DNA from 2 places in the Paenibacillus sp. CMM36 genome. Region 2 is predicted to be linked to the other one. Evidence: riboswitches for the same ligand, from Rfam matches in the RefSeq annotation. Region 2 holds a riboswitch; the other holds the start of a gene.
What was found. Region 2 has a riboswitch for cyclic di-GMP ahead of ACWA2B_RS00530 (glycosyl hydrolase). Riboswitches for the same ligand answer to the same signal wherever they lie in the genome.
Positions count from the first base shown of each region.

Region 1: linked by a shared signal. The riboswitch ahead of ACWA2B_RS07510 (collagen binding domain-containing protein) and the one ahead of ACWA2B_RS00530 (glycosyl hydrolase) in region 2 are both predicted to bind cyclic di-GMP.

Region 1 covers NZ_JBSEDY010000003.1:29,580-39,090, reverse strand. Annotated here, with positions in the region: gene ACWA2B_RS07535 (winged helix-turn-helix transcriptional regulator) at 1-346, opposite strand, end outside; gene ACWA2B_RS07530 (NAD(P)H-dependent oxidoreductase) at 535-1,209, shown strand; gene ACWA2B_RS07525 (TIGR02328 family protein) at 1,312-1,692, opposite strand; gene ACWA2B_RS07520 (DUF445 domain-containing protein) at 1,726-2,982, opposite strand; gene ACWA2B_RS07515 (AraC family transcriptional regulator) at 3,577-4,458, shown strand; cyclic di-GMP riboswitch class I at 4,509-4,589, shown strand; gene ACWA2B_RS07510 (collagen binding domain-containing protein) at 4,784-8,293, shown strand; gene ACWA2B_RS07505 (class D sortase) at 8,410-9,075, shown strand; gene ACWA2B_RS07500 (cupin domain-containing protein) at 9,165-9,511, opposite strand, start outside.
Region 2 covers NZ_JBSEDY010000001.1:112,540-122,050, reverse strand. Annotated here, with positions in the region: gene ACWA2B_RS00555 (CpsD/CapB family tyrosine-protein kinase) at 29-715, opposite strand; gene ACWA2B_RS00550 (YveK family protein) at 696-1,445, opposite strand; gene ACWA2B_RS00545 (helix-turn-helix domain-containing protein) at 1,772-2,140, shown strand; gene ACWA2B_RS00540 (hypothetical protein) at 2,194-2,376, opposite strand; gene ACWA2B_RS00535 (hypothetical protein) at 2,686-4,983, opposite strand; gene ACWA2B_RS00530 (glycosyl hydrolase) at 5,032-6,633, opposite strand; cyclic di-GMP riboswitch class I at 6,647-6,727, opposite strand; gene ACWA2B_RS00525 (sugar phosphate nucleotidyltransferase) at 6,883-8,259, opposite strand; gene ACWA2B_RS00520 (hypothetical protein) at 8,309-8,635, shown strand; gene ACWA2B_RS00515 (UDP-glucose dehydrogenase family protein) at 8,833-9,511, opposite strand, start outside.

The sequences.
Region 1 (9,511 bases), on a different contig from region 2:
CAGGCTCGCAACCCTGTTCTCCATAGAAGATCCCCCAGTCTCTCATAAAATCCAGCAATGGCCTTAACGTATCTCCTAACGGGGTAAGCGAGTATTCCACACGCGGTGGGTTCTCGTTATAAATTTCACGGTGCACAATGCCATCTCTCTCTAATTCACGCAACTGCAAGGTTAGCATCCGCTGTGTAATATTAGGCAAGGTCCGTCGAATTTCGTTATAGCGCCGCGGTCCTGTGGTCAAATGATACAAGATGACTCCCTTCCATTTGCCGCCTATAACCCCGACGGTTTTCGCTACCGGACATCCAAAATTAACGCTAACTGCATGTTCCATCTCCTGTGCCATGTATACCCTTCTTTCTGTAGAATGTGTAAACCAATAGCCTCAGACGTATGACAAGAAACAAATATGTGCGTACTTGTTCCCTGCAAAAACTTTCTATATGATAACTATATATTCGATATCAGCTCTCATTATAGTAGCAGAAAACCCATAGAGCACCAACTAAACCCATACCCAAAGGAGTACATTTTATGTCTAATACATCAGCTAAAAAACAGGAAATTCTGGACGCCTTTCTGTTCAGGCACGCCACGAAAGAATTTGATCCCAATCGCATCATACCGGAAGAGGATTTTCAGTTCATTCTCGAAACCGGGCGACTTTCTCCAAGCTCCGTCGGTTTTGAACCATGGCAGTTTGTAGTTGTACAAAATCAGGCATTAAGAGAGAAGCTGGCTGCGGTTTCCAGCGGTGGCCAAAAGCAGATTCCTGCGGCTAGCCACGTCATCCTGATTTTGGCGCGCAAGGATGTTCGTTATGATTCTCCTTACGTGGAGTATATGTATAAAGAGGTTAAAGGTATGTCTGAGGAGGAATTTGCCTCACTGCCAGGCCGCTATAAGATTTTCCAGGGTGAAAGTCAACACCTGCTGGAAAACGAACGTACGCTATTTGACTGGGCTTCCAAGCAAACCTATATTGCCTTAGGCAATATGATGACCGCGGCGGCTCAGATCGGTATTGACTCCTGTCCGATTGAGGGTTTTAACTACGATCAGGTGCATGCCATTTTGGAGGAAGAAGGACTGCTGGAGAACGGGCTGCTCGATATTTCAGTCATTGCTGCCTTCGGTTATCGCGCTCATGAACCCAAACGTGAAAAATCCAGACAACCCCTGGAAAAGGTCACACGCTGGATTCTGTAATCTAATATCCCGATTCTCTCCCAAACGATGAACATTGAAGCATCAAAAAAGCGGGCTTGCGGCACTTCATCTGAATGATGAACCTACCACAGCCCGTCTTTTTTAGGTCACTTCAATTTCTATTAAAATCCCCTTGGAAGCCAGGTTATCCAGGCACTCCTTCATATACTCATCGTCATGCTCCACATATGCACCCGCGCCTGCCAGTTCCTCACCCAGCTCTGCCTCCCAAGGCTCACACTGCTTACCGCGATACAAAGGCTGTTCCCATAGTGGGTCAACATTGTACCCTCTGCTTTTCATTTCGTCCATAATGAGCCTATGATAGCGCACCAGCAGCATGGGGTGATAATCGAACACATAATTCACCGTGGCGTGTGGCTTGCCCCACCCATTCCCGCGCAGGGCACAGCACTCACGATGTTGCCCCAGCAGTTGCGGACGGGGTAACTTGTCGATTAAATGTTCATGCCAAAGCCTCATGCTTCCACAACCCTATCTGTAGCTTTTTCTGATCTATTGGATTAGCATACGGATACCTGTCAGCACAATGCCGATCAGGAAGCCTGTAACTGCGCCATTAATACGTATCCACTGCAAATCCTGTCCCAGTTTGTCCTCCATCAGTGCAATCAGGGATTTGTTATCCATTTTGTCTACATTTTCGCGCACCAAGTTACCAATCCGACTATGGTTGGCTTCCACCAGTCCAGTAATACCTTCCACAATTCGCACATTAATCTTGTCCAGCAGCTCGGTATTCCCTCTTAAATCAGTCAACATTCGATCCAATAGCGGTAAAATATAGGTCTGCACATAGCTTCCGTCTTCCATGTAGTCCAATAAGCGTATACGCAGTTCCTCCATTTTTCCCAGCACCGACGCATCACCTTCCCAGGCTTCAACAAGGCTATCCTTCCAGCCGTTCAACCCTTCCTGAACCGTATCTTTCGTCGCCAATCGGGTCACCTGTGTTCTTAGACCATCCAGCACGGCCTGACGGCGCGGGTGCTCTTCCCTTTGCAGTTCTGCTACCTGATCCAGCAAAAAATGACGAATCATTTCACCCATACGCTCTTCGTTCAGATAGCCGAGGAATGCGTTCAAGGCAAACTGCATCAGTCCGCTCACCTGCAAACCGCTGACAGCCTGCATACCTAAGGTACCCAGCGTATAGCCCGTTTCGGGTCGCAAAAGCCAGGACTCGGCTTGTTCCAGCGTGTAATCCAGCGCGCGGCGATCATAACCCTTCTCGCTGGTCTGACGAGCAAGCGCCTCCAGCAGCGGTCCGGCGTCAAAGTCAGTCATCTGCCGCTTGAGCTCTGCCACGATGACCGGAGCCAATTCCGCGAGCGGGAGCGACTGGACGAGCCGCTTGGCAAGAACATCTATGGATGCCGCCGCCTCCGGCGTGCGCAAACCTTTTTCCACACCACCCAGCACCAAATCGGCCAAACGAATATCTGCAATTTTAGACGCGATGCTGTCTTTGTTTAGCAAGTTATTTTCCACCGTACTCACCAAGGCATTTGTGAGCTTGTCCCTATTTTTAGGAAGCAGCGCGGTATGTGGTATCGGAATGCCTAGCGGATGACGGAACAAAGCAGTGACAGCGAACCAGTCCGCCAGTCCCCCTACAAGTCCTGCCTCAAAAGCTCCGGCTAACAAACGAGCCCAGCCATATTGCTGGAAGGGCAATGTGGCTGCAAAGCCTGCCCCTAGAATAACAAGCGACCAAGCCGCTGCGGTTTTCGTATTTTTGGGTTTTCCCATCCTGTAATCCTCCAAACTGACTGTCGAGTAAGTAAAGCACTATACCTGTATTACCCATCATATCATTGCCCGTGTCATTTCCAAAGTTGAAAGCACTCTTGATGAAACGCGTAAGGCCACTTTTTGCGTAATTTTTTATGCATATATCTCTCTTTTTTACATTCATGTTCGTGAACTAAATCACAACACTAGGCCCAAAATCTCATTTTTAATAATAAGCCTTACGAACCATTTTATCAGAACCAAGTCCTAAATTTCTTAAACCGAAAGGAGAAGTGAAGGGAAAAGTTGAATGGGCATGTAAGATATCTTTTTCAGCACTAATTCTATCTTTGACCCCAGAAAGGATTTGAATCCATGATGACCTCAGAATTCTTTCAACAATATTCGACCTTTTATACGGACGATCAGGTTAGATGTCCATAAGAGCGAGGCTTCTATAAAACTTACAAACATATTTTGATATATAGACATATTTCATGTGATAAAATAAACTTTTATATATAGTAAATCATGTTTAATCAGCCATTATATATTGGTTAAATCAAACCAAGATAAGCTAGATAAAATTGCTTCTTTGTAAAGGAATTGAATATGACAACAGACCAAAAAAACAACGAGGGCCTCTGGAACGGCGAACCTGTCGTAATTGTGCGCACTCCCTCCGCTTTTGCCAAGCAATCCCTTTTATATATTCAGGAATTAGGCTACTTCCAAAAAACTTCTGCTTTTACGGTGGAAAGAAAAGAACTCGCCTCTTTTTTGCTTGTTTTTACGTTGTCTGGTAAGGGAGAATTACTATACCGGGACAAGAAATATATTTTAAAGCCTCATGATTTGTTTTTTATTAATTGTGAGGAGTATGTGCAATATAGCACCTCCGGTCATGAAGCCTGGGAGTTTATCAGCTTATACCTGTACGGCAACCTGATCGGAAACTTTTACGAACAATTTGCCAAGCATAATAAACCGGTAATATCCATGCATAATCCGTATATTATATTGGACAAACTGCATGCTCTGATTTGTGGGCAGTCTGACAGAAGTCTTTCCGCTGAACTGCTAACGTCCAGGCTCATTGGTGAAATACTGATGTGCATCTTGCAGCATCCCTATGATCACCAGCATGTGAATGCTGAAACCCTCAGCGAAGTACGTCGGGTACAGCAATATTTGGATCAGTCCTACTGTGAGCGAATAACACTGGACTCGCTGGCAGACATGTTTGAATTAAACAAGTTTAATTTGGCTAAAAATTTCAAAAAGCAGATCGGTTTCTCTCCGATTGATTATCTCATTAATGTCCGTATCACGGCCGCTCAAAGCTGGCTTAAAACCAGTGACATGTCCATTGTGGATATCGCAAGGTACGTAGGTATTCCCAATACGAGCCATTTTATTAACCTGTTCAAGGAGCATGTAGGAGAAACACCTCATTCCTTCCGCAAGAAGTGGGGGAACCGTTCCAAGCTGTAAATGAGAGGTTACATGAAACCAGTTTGATAGATGATAGACGCACAAGCTATTCAAGTTAATGGCAAAGCTGTCGAAAGGCAGTGACGCAAAACTATAGGGCCTTCCTATCCGGATGGCAGCCAGCTACCAGATGAACGAGCTTTTTATTATGCCCTTTTTTACATAGATCCACCACAATTTGCTATGCCTATCTCGAAAAAAGCCCTGATCGCTATGATCAGGGCTTTTTTTCTATTGGGATAGTCATGTCAGCCTAGCATGCTGAATATACTAATTTCGAACGAAGCATTGCCATATTACGATGAATAGGAGAATCACTTGGAGCATGAGAACAAAAATAAATGTAATGATCATTGCCTTATTGCTCATTGTCCAAAGCTTTTTCAACGCAACACTGGCTTACGCAGATGCTCCAGCCCCAGAACTGCCGCAGAGTGCTGTATCCGATCCTACACATACCGTTACGGATACTGTATACGGTGTCCCAAACCTTGAACCTCCCAGGGAGATTCCTTCAAATACGCCCCCCTTCGTTCAAGGAGCAGTCAGTTCAAAATCTCAACATGATGCAACTCCGCAGAGCATACTAACGAAGTTGAGCCTGACCGACGAATCAGGGCATGTCATTGATGCAGTATATAGTCCCGACAGCCAATTCGACATCGGATCAGCCATCCAACTAGGCTATGAATGGGAGCTTCCTGACAATACCTATAAGTCAGGAGACACTTTCACCTTTCACTTACCAGAACAGTTTGTCATCTACACTGATATCTCATCTCCGTTAGTCACTACCGACGGAACCGTGGGATACTTCACAGTAGATCGTCAGGGCAAGGTGATCATGACCTTTAACCCATATGTAGAGACTCATTCCAATGTCAGCGGCAAACTGCAAATCAAAACCGAGTTTACAAAAGAAATAGTGAAAGGTAGTACAGAGGTCATCATTGCGATTCCGATCAAAGGCGGGGTGCAAACGGTCATCGTGAATGTAAAGCCCCAGTCAGGGCCGTCCCTAAGCAAACAAGGGAAACTAGCTGGCACAAATCAGATCGACTGGACCATTGATGTGAACAAACAGCTAAACACCGTAAAGCATGCCTTCATCACCGATCCAATTCCTTTAGGACTGGAACTCAGAAGAGACTCTATCCGGCTCTATCATCTCCAAGTCAATATCGACGGATCGACCGTTGTTCGAGACCTAGTAAATGCGAGTGAATATGCCATTGAAGCAGATCAGGCCGGGACAGGGTTTGTGATTCGTTTTCAAGACGATAGCATGAACACGGCCTACCAGATTCAATATTCCACGCGCATTACTGGCGACGAAACTCGTTTTTCCAACACAGCAACGCTTTCAGGAGATGCGATAGAGAACGTTGCTGCTACCGGTACTGTTCAGGTAGAACGTGGTGAGTTTTTGTCCAAAAAGGTTGAAAAATATGATCATGCCACACAAACACTCTCGTGGGCCATACGATACAACTTCGGCGAGACAAAAATCCCCGAAGCCAAAGCTCTTTTAATTGATCATTTCAACAAAACTCAAGAATTGCTACCCGGTTCCTTGAAAGTATTTAAAGGAAACACGCTGGAGGAACTCCCATCGTGGGCGTATACTGTCATCCCAGTTGATTATCCGGACCGCAACGGCTTCAAACTTCAATTTAACTTTGACGTAGATTCAGCCTATACCATCCGATACCAGACTCAAGCCAGAGGCCGTGTCTATGAAAATGGAAAAGTTATAAACATCATAACCTCAGATGGAATCCAGAAGATCGTATCGACAGAAATCACAAGCGGAGTTATGACTAAAATGTATGACACACCCAATTACAACACCAAAATCATACCTTGGGTGATTACCATTAATACAGACTTGTACACCATGAAAAATATTGTCATTCACGATGTGTTTCCAAACGGGGGCTTGGCCTTGTTGCCGGACACCCTGAAAATTCAAACTGTTGACGGAACAACGGAGCTACGTGCCCCCACGGATTATGAGCTGATTCCGCTATCACAGGACTATAAACAAGGATTTACGCTCAAATTTCATAAAACCATTCATAAAGCTTATACGATCAAGTATTCAACCACCTATAACAATGACTGGAAAACGGATACGACGAAGCCTGAGTTTCGTAATAAATCCATTATAGAATACCAGTTTGAAGACGGAGAAACATCATCGCATGCCGTGGAGTGCCCGATCTGGCCGGACTTTATGACACAACGAAACGGTGCCAAGCAAGGAAGCTATAATGCGACCTCCAAGCTCATTACCTGGGACATTAAAGCCAACTACAATCGCAAGATCCTAAACCACGCGGAAGTGAGAGACCCCTTGCTGCAAGGTCAGAAGTTACTGCCCGGCTCCGTGAAAGTACACGATATGACCTTGCTGGGATGGTGGGATGGCGTACAAAAAGGGGCTGAAATCCCGGCAGATCAATACACCATTATCCCTCCCTCCGAGCAAAATGGGAATGAATTGCGTATCCAGTTCAAGGAGCAGATACAGACTCCCTACTGGATTACCTTTCAAACTTCATTGGAAGGAGAACTGATTGACAAGGAAATTCATAATCAAGCCCTTCTACTGGATGGACAAAAAACAGTCTCCAAATGGGCAGCGCAAGTCACGGTACCTCATGGTGGAGAATATGTATCTAAAGTCGGTACACAAAATGGAAATAAGATCGACTGGAGCATCCGCATCAATGAAGGACAGTCACATGTATCCAACGCTAAAATTATAGATCAGCCTAGCAGCAATCAAATCTTAATCGAGGATTCCTTTCATTTGTACTCTACAATCATCGCTGCCAACGGAAATACCACCAAGGGCACCGAGTTGATTAGAAACCAAGATTACAAGCTGTATATCAAAACAGATGCTCAAGGCCAGCAAACTTTTGAACTTGCTTTTGCCAAGGATATTTCCTCTGCTTTTATTCTTGAATACCAATCATTCATTCATGCTGAGGACAAAGCCAAAGTGAGTAATAAGGTTGCCTTTGAGGGGGATCGCTTGACGACAGAGATACGGGAAACCAGCCAGGAAATCATTGTACGAACGTCTTCCGGCTCCGGTTCCGGCGGGGGTGTGACCGAAAGTCTTGAGTTGACCAAGGTAGACCAGGATATGCCTGAGAAGGTACTGCCTGGCGCACAGTTTGCACTCTATGATAAAGGTCAAAAAAGAGCCCCTCTCATTCAGACCACCAATCAGGAAGGCAAAATCATCTTTTCCTCCTTGCTTCATGACGATTACATCTTGGAGGAATTGGCAGCACCGGAGGGCTATAAAATCACCGAGAGCAAGCTTGAGATCAAAATAGACGCAACACTGCGACAAAGCTCTGGTGTAAAAAAGATTGTGATCACCAACCGTAAAGAAAAGAAAAACGAACCAGGAACGCCTACTCATCCAGACCCGTCACCCCCGTCTGGAGGCTCAGGTAAGAAACATGACAGAGATCCGGAAATACCCGATACTCCGTCTGTAACCGTTCCTCCGTCATTGCCAATGTCTCCGGAGGACATAGCCCTTCTACAGGAGGAACCTGCACCTATACCGCCGGAGCCGCCAGCCGTCATGCCTCATCAAGATCCTTCTCCTCCGGTGGATTCGAAAGACGATCCCAAACCTAAGATCCGTGTCAAGGTTCCCGGGAAAGAGCCAGAAGAGCCAGAGGATCCACCTGCGGTACATCAGTTGCCCCAAACAGGTGAAAGCAGCCCCGTTCCGTTCTATTTGACAGGCATAGCGTTGGTTATGTGGGGCGTATTGTTGAAATTCACACGGACGAACAAAAAATAAAATGGATCACCTGCCCTGATCTCTCGCCTCATTCCATTTCCGATTGGAATGAGCCGGGAATGGGGCATTTTTCAAAAAAATATGTATAATCCGTACTTTGCTTAGGGGAGGCGAGATTGCTGAGTCTGCGTAAACTTTCCTACGTATTTATTTTGTTAGGCTTACTTTTTATTTTGTTTCCTAAAGCGACGGAATGGAATGAGGATCGGGAACAAAGCAAGCTATTAAAAGCAGCAGAACTACCATCAGGAAAAAGCGATGCGCTATGGCCCCCCAGTCTTACGGACAGCTATGCTCGCTTGTCCACTACTCTTACGGAAGTCCCGGCTCGTGAAGCACGACAAAATACTTCCACACCCCCTGTTACCATTGGAAGCGCTAATGAACAAACTCCCATAGCCACTATTAGTATAAGTCGTATTGCTTTAAAGCTCCCTGTATTGGAAGGCGCAACGAGGATAAATATGAGACACGCGGCTGTACATATGCCGGAAACGGGGACGCTGGGACAGGCGGGGAATGCCGCCATTGCTGCTCATCGAGCCCGCACCTCTGGACGTTTATTTAATCGTCTAAATGAATTGAAGATCGGGGATAAGATTGTTGTTAACACTCGGGGTAACCAATATGTATATAGCGTTTATAGCCTGAAGATGGTCGATCCTACGGACGTGTCTGTTCTGAAAAGCTTCAAAAAACAAAAGCTGCTCACCCTGATTACATGTGACCCTCTCATAAATCCCACCCATCGTCTCATTGTTCAGGCCAAACTAAGCACCTAAAGCCATTAAAGCGCCTATTTTTATGAGTAAAAATAAATCAGGCGGGCCATTCCTGTTCATTTACAGAAATACACCCGCCAATGTTCACATTACGATTCAGTTGGATTCTTGGCAATCAACTTGAAATCATCAAAGTGGAATCCTGGTGCAACCACACAGGTTACCAGTACGGGCTCATCCCCAAGCGGACGTGCCGTTTGCCATACTGCTCCTGGGACGAGTGCTTGTGGATGCTGTCCTGCCTCCACATCTGCACCAACAATAATCACAGTTTCTTCACCAGGCTCTTCTCCGCTTCCACCCAATTTCAACTCTACAGGGCTTCCGCTATGATATAACCACAGCTCATCAGAATGGACCACGTGCCACTCGGAGAACTCGCCCGGATGCAGCAAGAAATACGTAGACGAAGCTGCAAAGCGCGGACCAGAATATA
Region 2 (9,511 bases):
TATATACTCTCATTTTCCTCCTTTTTATTCATGTCAGATTGCGTTCCTCCATCCCCCGCTCGACACGGGTATTCGAACGCTTCACATTATTAAGTACTACGCCCAGAATGCGCGCCTTTACTCTTTCCAAATTCGCTTTTGCTTTCTTGACGACATCCTTTTTGACCTTCCCTGCCTGCACCACCAGAATGACTCCGTCACACATGGCGCTTATAATGAAGCCATCCGGAAAGGACAGCAACGGCGGTGTATCCATTAGGATCACGTCATAATGTTCTTTCAGCTCAACCAGCAGAGCATTCATTCTGCGGGAACTGAGCATCTCGGACGGATTGGGCGGGTTCGGTCCGGCTGTAATTGCATGCAGATGGTCAATCCCGGTTTCTTGAACCACATCCTGCCATGCCTGTTGATTGGCAAGCACCCGTGTCAGCCCTGTATGATTACGCAAACCAAACATATGGTGCAAGGAGGAACGGCGCAGATCCATATCCATAATCAGCACCTTTTTCCCCTCTTGCGCATAGGTTACAGCCAAATTGCTAATTGTGACCGTTCTGCCTTCACCCGCCTGAGCGGACGCCACCATCATAACCTCAATCGGCTCGTCTATAGAAGAAAACTGGATGTTAGTGCGAAGCATGCGGTACTCCTCCGAAACGGAAGACTGAGCATGTAGGGATGTAACGAGCTGATTATTGATTAATCGCGGCATATTGCCCTTCACCTACCTGTTTAGGAGTTGTAGTGGAGCTGTCAGAGCGTTTATCTTCTTTTTTCATTTTCGTAATCAGGGCTAGGGTAGGCAGACCGAGTTCTATTTCAATATCCTCTTCATTCTTAAATGTATCATCCAGTACCTCCAGCAGAAACGCCAAGCCTATTCCCAACAATAAAGAGGTGGCAAAAGCAATAAATATCTGTATAGTGGCATTACTGTTCACGGGAACTGCTGGATCATTCAGACTGGCTTCGCTTAGGATGGTGACATTGTCCATTTTCATGATAGAGGGGATTTGCCGTTTGAATACTTTGGCTACCGCATTGACGGTTTTCACAGCCTTCGTATACGATAAATCGCGGATTGTTACATCCATGACCTGTGAATCACCTGCGGTGTTCACTCTTAATTTTTGCGCCAATGCTGACGGAGTGACCTTAAGATCGGGGAAGCTGGCGACCACCTGATCCATAATCGCCGAGGAGATCATAATTTGCTTATAGGAGTTCGTTAAGGCTATATTCGTTTGAACTACACTGTAATCGACGACACCTGCACGATCCGGTCGTGGCGTCTGGTTGATAATGAGCTTTGCGGTAGCTTCATAAATCTGCGGGGTAAAATACATATTTTTTATGCCCACTACAGTACATACTAGCAGTACGATGCTACCAATCAACCACATTCTTTTACGGATCAAACGGATGTACTCTTTCAACTGCACAAGACCAGTCCTCCCTGATTGACTTGTTTTCGATGCAATAACGCTTGTACTGATCCTCTGCATAACGGGGAAAAGAACGGTGCATGACCCTCTAATCTATAGTAAAATGTTGTATAATAGCGCATAGAAGGTCTAGCCAGCGAATAAGCACAAAATGCTCATCATCGGTGGCCTCTTAGGGTATATAAACGAAGACATCAGTGAAAACTATTAAATAAAGATACGTTATGTAACTTACATAACTAATTTATGATACAAAACGTATCTTGTCAAGCGTAAACTTGCTTTTTTACCTTTCTTAACCTTGCCTTCAGGAGGAAAAACGGATGAATTATGGCACCCGCATCGCTGAATTACGAGAACATAAGGGATTAAAACAAGAGGAACTAGCACAATCCCTCGGAATTACGCGGGCAGCTCTTTCTCACTATGAAAAAAATAGGCGCAAGCCAGATTTCGAGATCCTGACCAAGCTCGCTGATATTTTCGGGGTAACGATTGACTACTTGGTGGGACGTACGAGCCATCCGGCGGCAATATTGGATTCAGATGTGAGGGAATTTGTGGACCAGCTTGAACTGTCCGATGAGGATATTCTGCAACGTTTCAACCTGACCATTGATGGACGCACCTTGTCTGAGGAAGAAGCCAAACGTTTTATTGCATTTGTCCGAATGGAACGAATGATGGAATAAAGAAAGCGGCCGACTGCTTCACGTCTCGCTCAAGTAAGACCAGCCGTTGGAATTTACACGCGCTTGTCCTTCCGGTATGTGGTTCCATCCGCGTCGCTTTCTAGCCATTCTGGCATCGTGAACCCACATTGGAGCAAAATGTCCCGGATGTCCAAGTGGATGGCAGCTTTGCCTGCTTTCTGTACGTTGTTTTGAAAAAGAGGGTTGTTCCCCCCTAATTCTGTCTCCTTGTTCATTCAGCACTAACCTCACTTTATTATTCTTGGTCACCGGAAAGAAATTTCCCACAAACCTTGTATGTATAGTCGTGAACAAAACTATTATATATGAATACACACCTGCAATGTTGTCGTCTTATGACGAGAATAAAAAAGGATTTTCTTATTTTTTTCTTCATTATACGTAAAGTATTGGCAAATCAGAACGATTTTCCAACAAAAAAGAACCTGTCAGGTCCTATTTTCTCCTGATAGGTTCTTTTTTGTTTTATTTCGAAATGATGTTAGGTATTCGAACTCTAAGGTCCTATATGCATTCCGATCTGATTAAGCGGCCTCGGCTGCCTGGGAAACCTGAGTACCTCCGGTCGCTCGGACTTTGTAGACATAGTGGCTTCCGGCTTTTACCGTGCGGTCTGTATACGTGCTTCCCGCTACTTGCGAGGCAATCACCTGATAGGCCCCGTCGGTTCCGTCAGCACGCAGCACATCATAGGAAGATACGCCTTCTGCCTGAAGCCAATTAATCTCTACCGCCCCATCCTGAACAGAGGCAGCCTTCACCCCTGTTGGAGCTGAAGCTGCGGTCTGATCTGTACTTTTTAATTCCAAAATATATTGTACCGCTTCGCCAGGGCCCAGCTTTTCTTCAAAATCAAGGGCAGGAGAAGCCTTGAGCCCTGATATGGAACGCTGTGCCTGACTGTAAGTGGAACCCGCTCCAAAACGTTCACCCGTGTACAAACCGGCATTCGGCATTGTCACCCGTACACGAACGGTCTGCGTGGTGGATTCGAAATTCACTAGATTTACCAGCAATTTGTTTGAAGTAGCGCCGCTACCTGCCAGCGGTTTAAGCTTGGACGTATCCACCGCACGCACATACACCATTTTATCCTTGGTATCCTCTGGATTCAGCACTGTATAAGTCAGAGGTTTCCCATGGGTGGCATAGGCTAGACTCAAGCGTCTCATGATCTTAACACGAGTGTCCTGTCCCTGCCCGAACGGATAAATTTCTGTGTTGGCCGGGTTATGACTTTGCAGATCGAAGCCTGTTTTAAACAGCGTATAATCTTTATAAAAAGCAGCGTGCTGGATAAACATATCGGCAAACCCAATTTGTGAACGCATAATCCGGTCGAATGCGGCTGCTTGTGGCTGACTAGCCCCGTAATCTGGATTATCTCGATGCGTATCATTGGTACCGAACTCCGTGTTCAGCATCTTCTTCGCCAGTCCGTCGCTCGAACCGCCGAAGGTTTTCAAATTTTGAATGAAGCTGCCCCCGCCCTCTTCATTATACGATTCACCGTAGGCGTGTCCGTTGGTCAGGTCGGTGACTTCCTCCAGCTGTTTACGCTGCGCCGGGTCTCGCTCCCATCCATCCGGATCACCGCATTTTTTCGTACCTCCGGTTTGATTTTTGCACGCCTTGGTAGAGTACGTCGGCCAGTAGGCCCAACCCGGCGCTACCGTTTTGAGATGCGGTGCCAATTGCTTCCCTTCCGTATTCAACCACTTAGCTACAGCCAGATTTACCGCCTTGGAGCGATTAAATAATCCAGGTTCGTTATCTACTTCATAATATTGAAGATAAGAACCGTATTTTTTTACATAATCGCGCAACTTTTGCTTGGCCGTCTCTGGCAGAGAACCATCTTTTTGCAGCTTGATATCACCTGTATATAAATACAAAGCAGACGATTGCATATTATACTGCTTTAACGTTTGATAGTAATCATCCACGTCTGTACATGCCTTGCCCACATTGCTGGCACAGGTGACCCTCATGACATTGCCACTATAAGCAATTCCCAGCCATTTGAGAACGTATGGTAAATGCTTAACTGCACCCTGATCATAATAAAATTCTTTATTGTTCACATTTGTTCCGGTCAGTATATATTTACCGTGTACCGGTTCGGTCGCAGGTGAAGCTAACGTCTCCAAGCTCAAGTCATCCCAAGTCCACCACACATTTTTATCTTCTGCAGAGGAGCAGTATAGGCAGCGCGCTGTCTTTAGCTTGAGTACGTTAACACCGCTTTGCAATTGCTCTTTGGGTATATACAGCTCGTAGTTGTTTTTGAAATTATAAGCACTCCCAGTACCGGATACTCCGGCAATCTGAATAATACCGGACAGCTGTTGATTTGAAAATACAGCCATTTGTGGGACTGCTTTGCCCGCATCTAAAATCCGAACACGGAATATCATACCATTGGGAGGAATCTGATTCAGCTTATACTGGAGTGTCAGTTCAGGGTTCGTGGACGCATTCAAACCGGGAGGAATATCTCCACTGCTGAGCAATACCGGAACTGTTGTACTCTCTTCTGCTACCGACAACGCTGACATTGCTCCTTTAGCAGATGATTCGGTAGAGGCAGCTGCTGTAGAAATGTCGATATTATCCCTGCCGACCACACCTTTGAATTCCACTGAAGAGTCATCCCTCTGCCCCAGCTTCCATACTGGACTGGCAGCTGCTACTTTATCCGTCTGCAATTCTGCGCTTCTTGAAGGCGTGTATATAAACCAAGCGATCATCGCTATAGCTACGATCGCTAGTAGTCCAGATAAAACTACTGTATACCTATGGGATAACCATTTTTTTATCATATGATCGACCCTCTCTCCTCAAATTTTTGGACCGGGAAAGAGTATTAATCAAGGAAGAAACAAAGCGTTTCCGGGAATCACCGCTTTCGCTTCATGCTGACTTTCCCACATTAGACGTGCCATCGCGTCGCCTTTTTCATCATAGTATTCTACTTTTAAATCTACCATTTTGCCTGCTTCCAAAGTCATACTGCCTTTACGCTCTGTCCAGCTTTGTTTGAACCAGCTGTCAATCACCAACTTGCCGTCTACCCATACACGGATACCATCATCGGATATCGTGGTGAACGTATAGGTCTCGCTATATTGCGGTTTGATTTTACCCGTCCAGCGAACCGAGAACTGATCGGCATTCACCTTAGGGTCAGCTGCATTGGCACGCCAGTTGTAGTCCAGCTTGCTATCTGTACGGATCAAAACAGGACTTCCATTCAAATTCATATTGTTAAAATATTCGCCACGCAACCCGTTCACATATACCACATCAGGAACAGAAGGAGGAGTCGGAGCTGGGGGAACGATCACTACTGGCGGAGCCGGGATAGGCTCACTTTGTCCCTCGTCCGGTAAGGTCGGTATATCTGTCCCAGGTGGTTGAATCGTTTCCAATCCATTCTTCACATCATCCCGCGTCAAACTCCTCGAATCATTCATATAATCCTGAATTTGATTTGTTGTGTTATTCTCAGTCAGCATCTTGCCCCAAGTCATGGAATATACCCATTTAGGTTGAGCCTGCAACACCTCAGAACTAGGCATCTCACCGTGCTCCCCAATGGCAATCGGCTTATTCCGTGCCAGCCCAAGCAGACCTTCGTAATGACTTTGCTTAAAATCATTGTTGTAAATATCTACTGCCAAGATGTCCACTCTGTCATCCCCCGGGTATTTCGGGGTGTACGGGACAGTATACGAATTGGGCGCATTCGGACTCCATACCCACAGCAGATTGTTCAATTGATGTGTGTTGGTAAAACGGTCGTACATGATATTCCATAGCTGATTGAAATTATTTTTGTTTCCCCACCAGAACCAGTCGCCATTCATCTCGTGGTAAGGTCTCCACAAAACCGGAACCCCTGCATCACGAAGCTGCTTTAACGATACAGCGACCTTATCCAGATCGGCAATGAGGAGGTTATACTGCGTAGTACCTGGGGTCACGTATTTGTTGAACTCTGTCTGACTTACTTTCGCCTGTACATTGGCCCAAGTCAGTGGCCTACCTGGTAGCGCTTCATGAAAAGTCATCGTCACAATACCACCGGATCTGTCCCAACGGATAGCACTATCGACGACATTTTTACGTTGCGCTGCTTCTGTAGCGTCAGATTGACCAGAGATAGCTCCCATCTCATAGCCGTGTACACCTACATATGCCTGACTGATTTTTTGGACCTTGTTACTTAATTCATCCGGACTTTCCAAATAATCATGCTGACCGGTGACTATTTTTTTCCCTGAGATGTTGAGTAAATAATTGTATAGTTCACGGGCCTGAATAGAAGCGTCCGAATTAACAGGTTGTAATGAAGCGGCATTCGCCACAGACAGAGAATCACCAAAACCGACGGGCAACAATGAAAAAAGTATAACAACGGGGAGTACATGACGTATCAGTCGATACAGAGGAATAAAATTGAATCTCACTTTCGCTCTTCCTTTCGGTAGCCAGGCTGCCATCCTTGTGGAAGGCCCTTTAGCTTTGCGTACCTGCCTTTCGACAGGGCTGCGTTTATCGTTGGAAGGAGTTTGGATTCCTTCTTACCCTAAGTATCGACTTTATTTTACCAAAATTTAATAGGTCATGTTCATGAATTTACAGGTTTTCGCCCAAATTCGACAGTTTGGGCCATGAATTTTCATGAATTTGTCTTTTTTTCGTTTTCACGAAAATAATTATGAGATAAATTGGTGACGGGAAATTTCATTCCAATCCATACAAAAGCGGACAATATCCTCTTCAACCAATTCAGAGCCAGTCTGCACCTCAATAAAATCCACATCGGTCACAGCCAAAATGCTATGCTTCGTCCCTTCAGGAATGCGGACTACATCACCAGCCTTTACTTTGTGTAGCTTCTCATTCAAAATAATTTCCGCTTCACCGCTAATAATGGTCCAGATTTCACTCCGTTTGAAATGAAGCTGGTAGCTGATATTTTTGCCTTTTCGTACGCGGATTCGTTTGGTCAATACCTCGTTACCCTCGTCATATTTGACATAATCCACAACCCGATACTGCCCCCAACGACGTTCTTCATACATTGGACGCTGATCATGAGCCTTGAGCACTTCTTTAATACGAGGACTTTCTGCCTTATTGGTCACAAGAATGCCATCCGGGCTAGCGGCTACAATCAGATCATTCGTTCCAATGATCGCCACAGGAATGTCCAACTCGTTAATAAGACTCGTATTGACGCAATCCTCCGTTACTACACCTCTGCCCACTTGTTGATTAGACATTTCTTCTGTGAGCGTATTCCAAGTACCTAAATCCTTCCAAAAACCATCATACGGAAGAACTACAATGTCCTTTTCCTTCTCGACTACTTCATAGTCAAAACTGATTTTTTCCAGAGATGCGTATTGCTTTTGCATTTCTTCATAATTCAGCGGCAATCCCTTGGATGCCAAGATATCCAGCAAATAACTTAATTTGAACGCAAAAACCCCGCAGTTCCATAGAGCATTGCGTTCAATCAGACGCTCCGCCTGCTCCCGGTCGGGTTTCTCTTGAAAATGGCTCACTTCGCGGTAGCCAGTGCTACCTTGGGTGGCATCGTTTTTCGGAATAATGTAACCATATTTCTCTGAAGGATAGGAAGGGACAACCCCGATTAATGCAAGCTTGCCTTCACTCTCCTGAAGCGTATGTTCCAGTTGGGCTACGGAGGCGAAGAAAGCATCCTCAACATAAGGATCTACAGGCAATATAGCTACAATTTCATCAGGTGAAACACCTGCAATGGAATATAAATAAGTCGCTGTCAGCGCAATCGCAGGAAAGGTGTCTCTGCGTTCTGGCTCAACAATGATACGCGTATTCGGCCCAACCTGACTCTGGATCATTTCGACCTGTGCTCTCCCTGTCGCAATAAACGAGGATTCTGATAATCCGTTGTCTCCCAATTGTCTCCATACCCGCTGTACCATGGATTCCGAAGTCCCCTCCGGGCTCTCCAGTACCTTCAAAAATTGTTTGGAACGGGAATCGTTGGACAAAGGCCATAATCTTTTACCGGAACCACCAGACAAAAGTACGAGCTTCATAACTCTCCACTTCCTCTCTATAATGTATGGGTGATCGGATGGGGCAGGGTTGAGTAGTCCGCTACGGGCTGGATTTGATCTTACGATCGCTGTTGGACCGGGATTCATTCGATTATATAAAATCGTATATAGGTTTGAATCCCGGTCCAAAGGCGAACGCTATCGCTTCTCCAGATTCAAATCCACCCCTGCGCTACTCAAAAATGCATCATGCCGATCATACCGTTTATTGCAAAAGGCGCGACCGGACATGATTAAGTCCGGTCAGCCTGTTAGCGCTCACGCGCTCGGCCCAGCCGCGAGGCGCTTTGATCGGAAGGAGCGGCATCAACCGCGCCGCTCCTTCCGATACGCCCTTCCTACTCCCATCCCATAAGGTGGGAGTTTAAAACTGTGACTCCACGGCGGAAAGCAACGGAGCGGGCAGAATTGTTCTGAAGAAGCGTCAGCGTTTGCCTTTACCCCCGGATTTTAACCTTTGAATGTTTTACACAATCAAGAAAATCCGGGGGTAACAGCAATCGGAAGAACAATCTGCACGCGCAGCGCCTCCCCCACCACCACAGTCACTTTTTAAACTTCCACTTTATCTCTGTTCCACCCACTCATCCGCGGACGCCCCACGGAATAGTATTCCAGCCCGGAGCCTTGAATCTGTTCCTCGGCGAATACGTTACGACCGTCAATTAGAACCGGTTTGCGCAGAAGGGAGGCCAGTTGTACGAGATCGACCTTTTTGAACTCTTCCCAATCGGTCAACAGGCACACAGCGTCGCTACCTTCGGCGGCTTGCTGTGGGGATGAGCACCACACAATATTCGGGTGATCCACGTGCTCCTTGAATTTATCCATCGCAATGGGATCATACAGTTTGACAATTGCGCCTGCCTGAATGAGTGTTTCTACGATTTCCAGTGCTGGAGCTTCGCGGATGTCGTCTGTATTTGGCTTGAAGGCGAGGCCCCAAATGCCAATCGACACACCGTTCAGTTGACCCAGCGATTCACGCAGCTTGGATACAATCATAAAGCGCTGGTCGGTATTCACCTCGACCACCGATTTCAACAACTTAAATTCATAGTCTACATTACCCGCAATTTGGATAAGCGCATTTGTGTCTTTTGGAAAGCAAGAGCCACCATACCCGATCCCTGCTTGTAGGAAAGAGGAGCCGATCCGTTTGTCCATACCCATGCCATCAGCCACACAGGTTACATCGGCGCCAACCTTTTCGCAAATATTAGCGATTTCG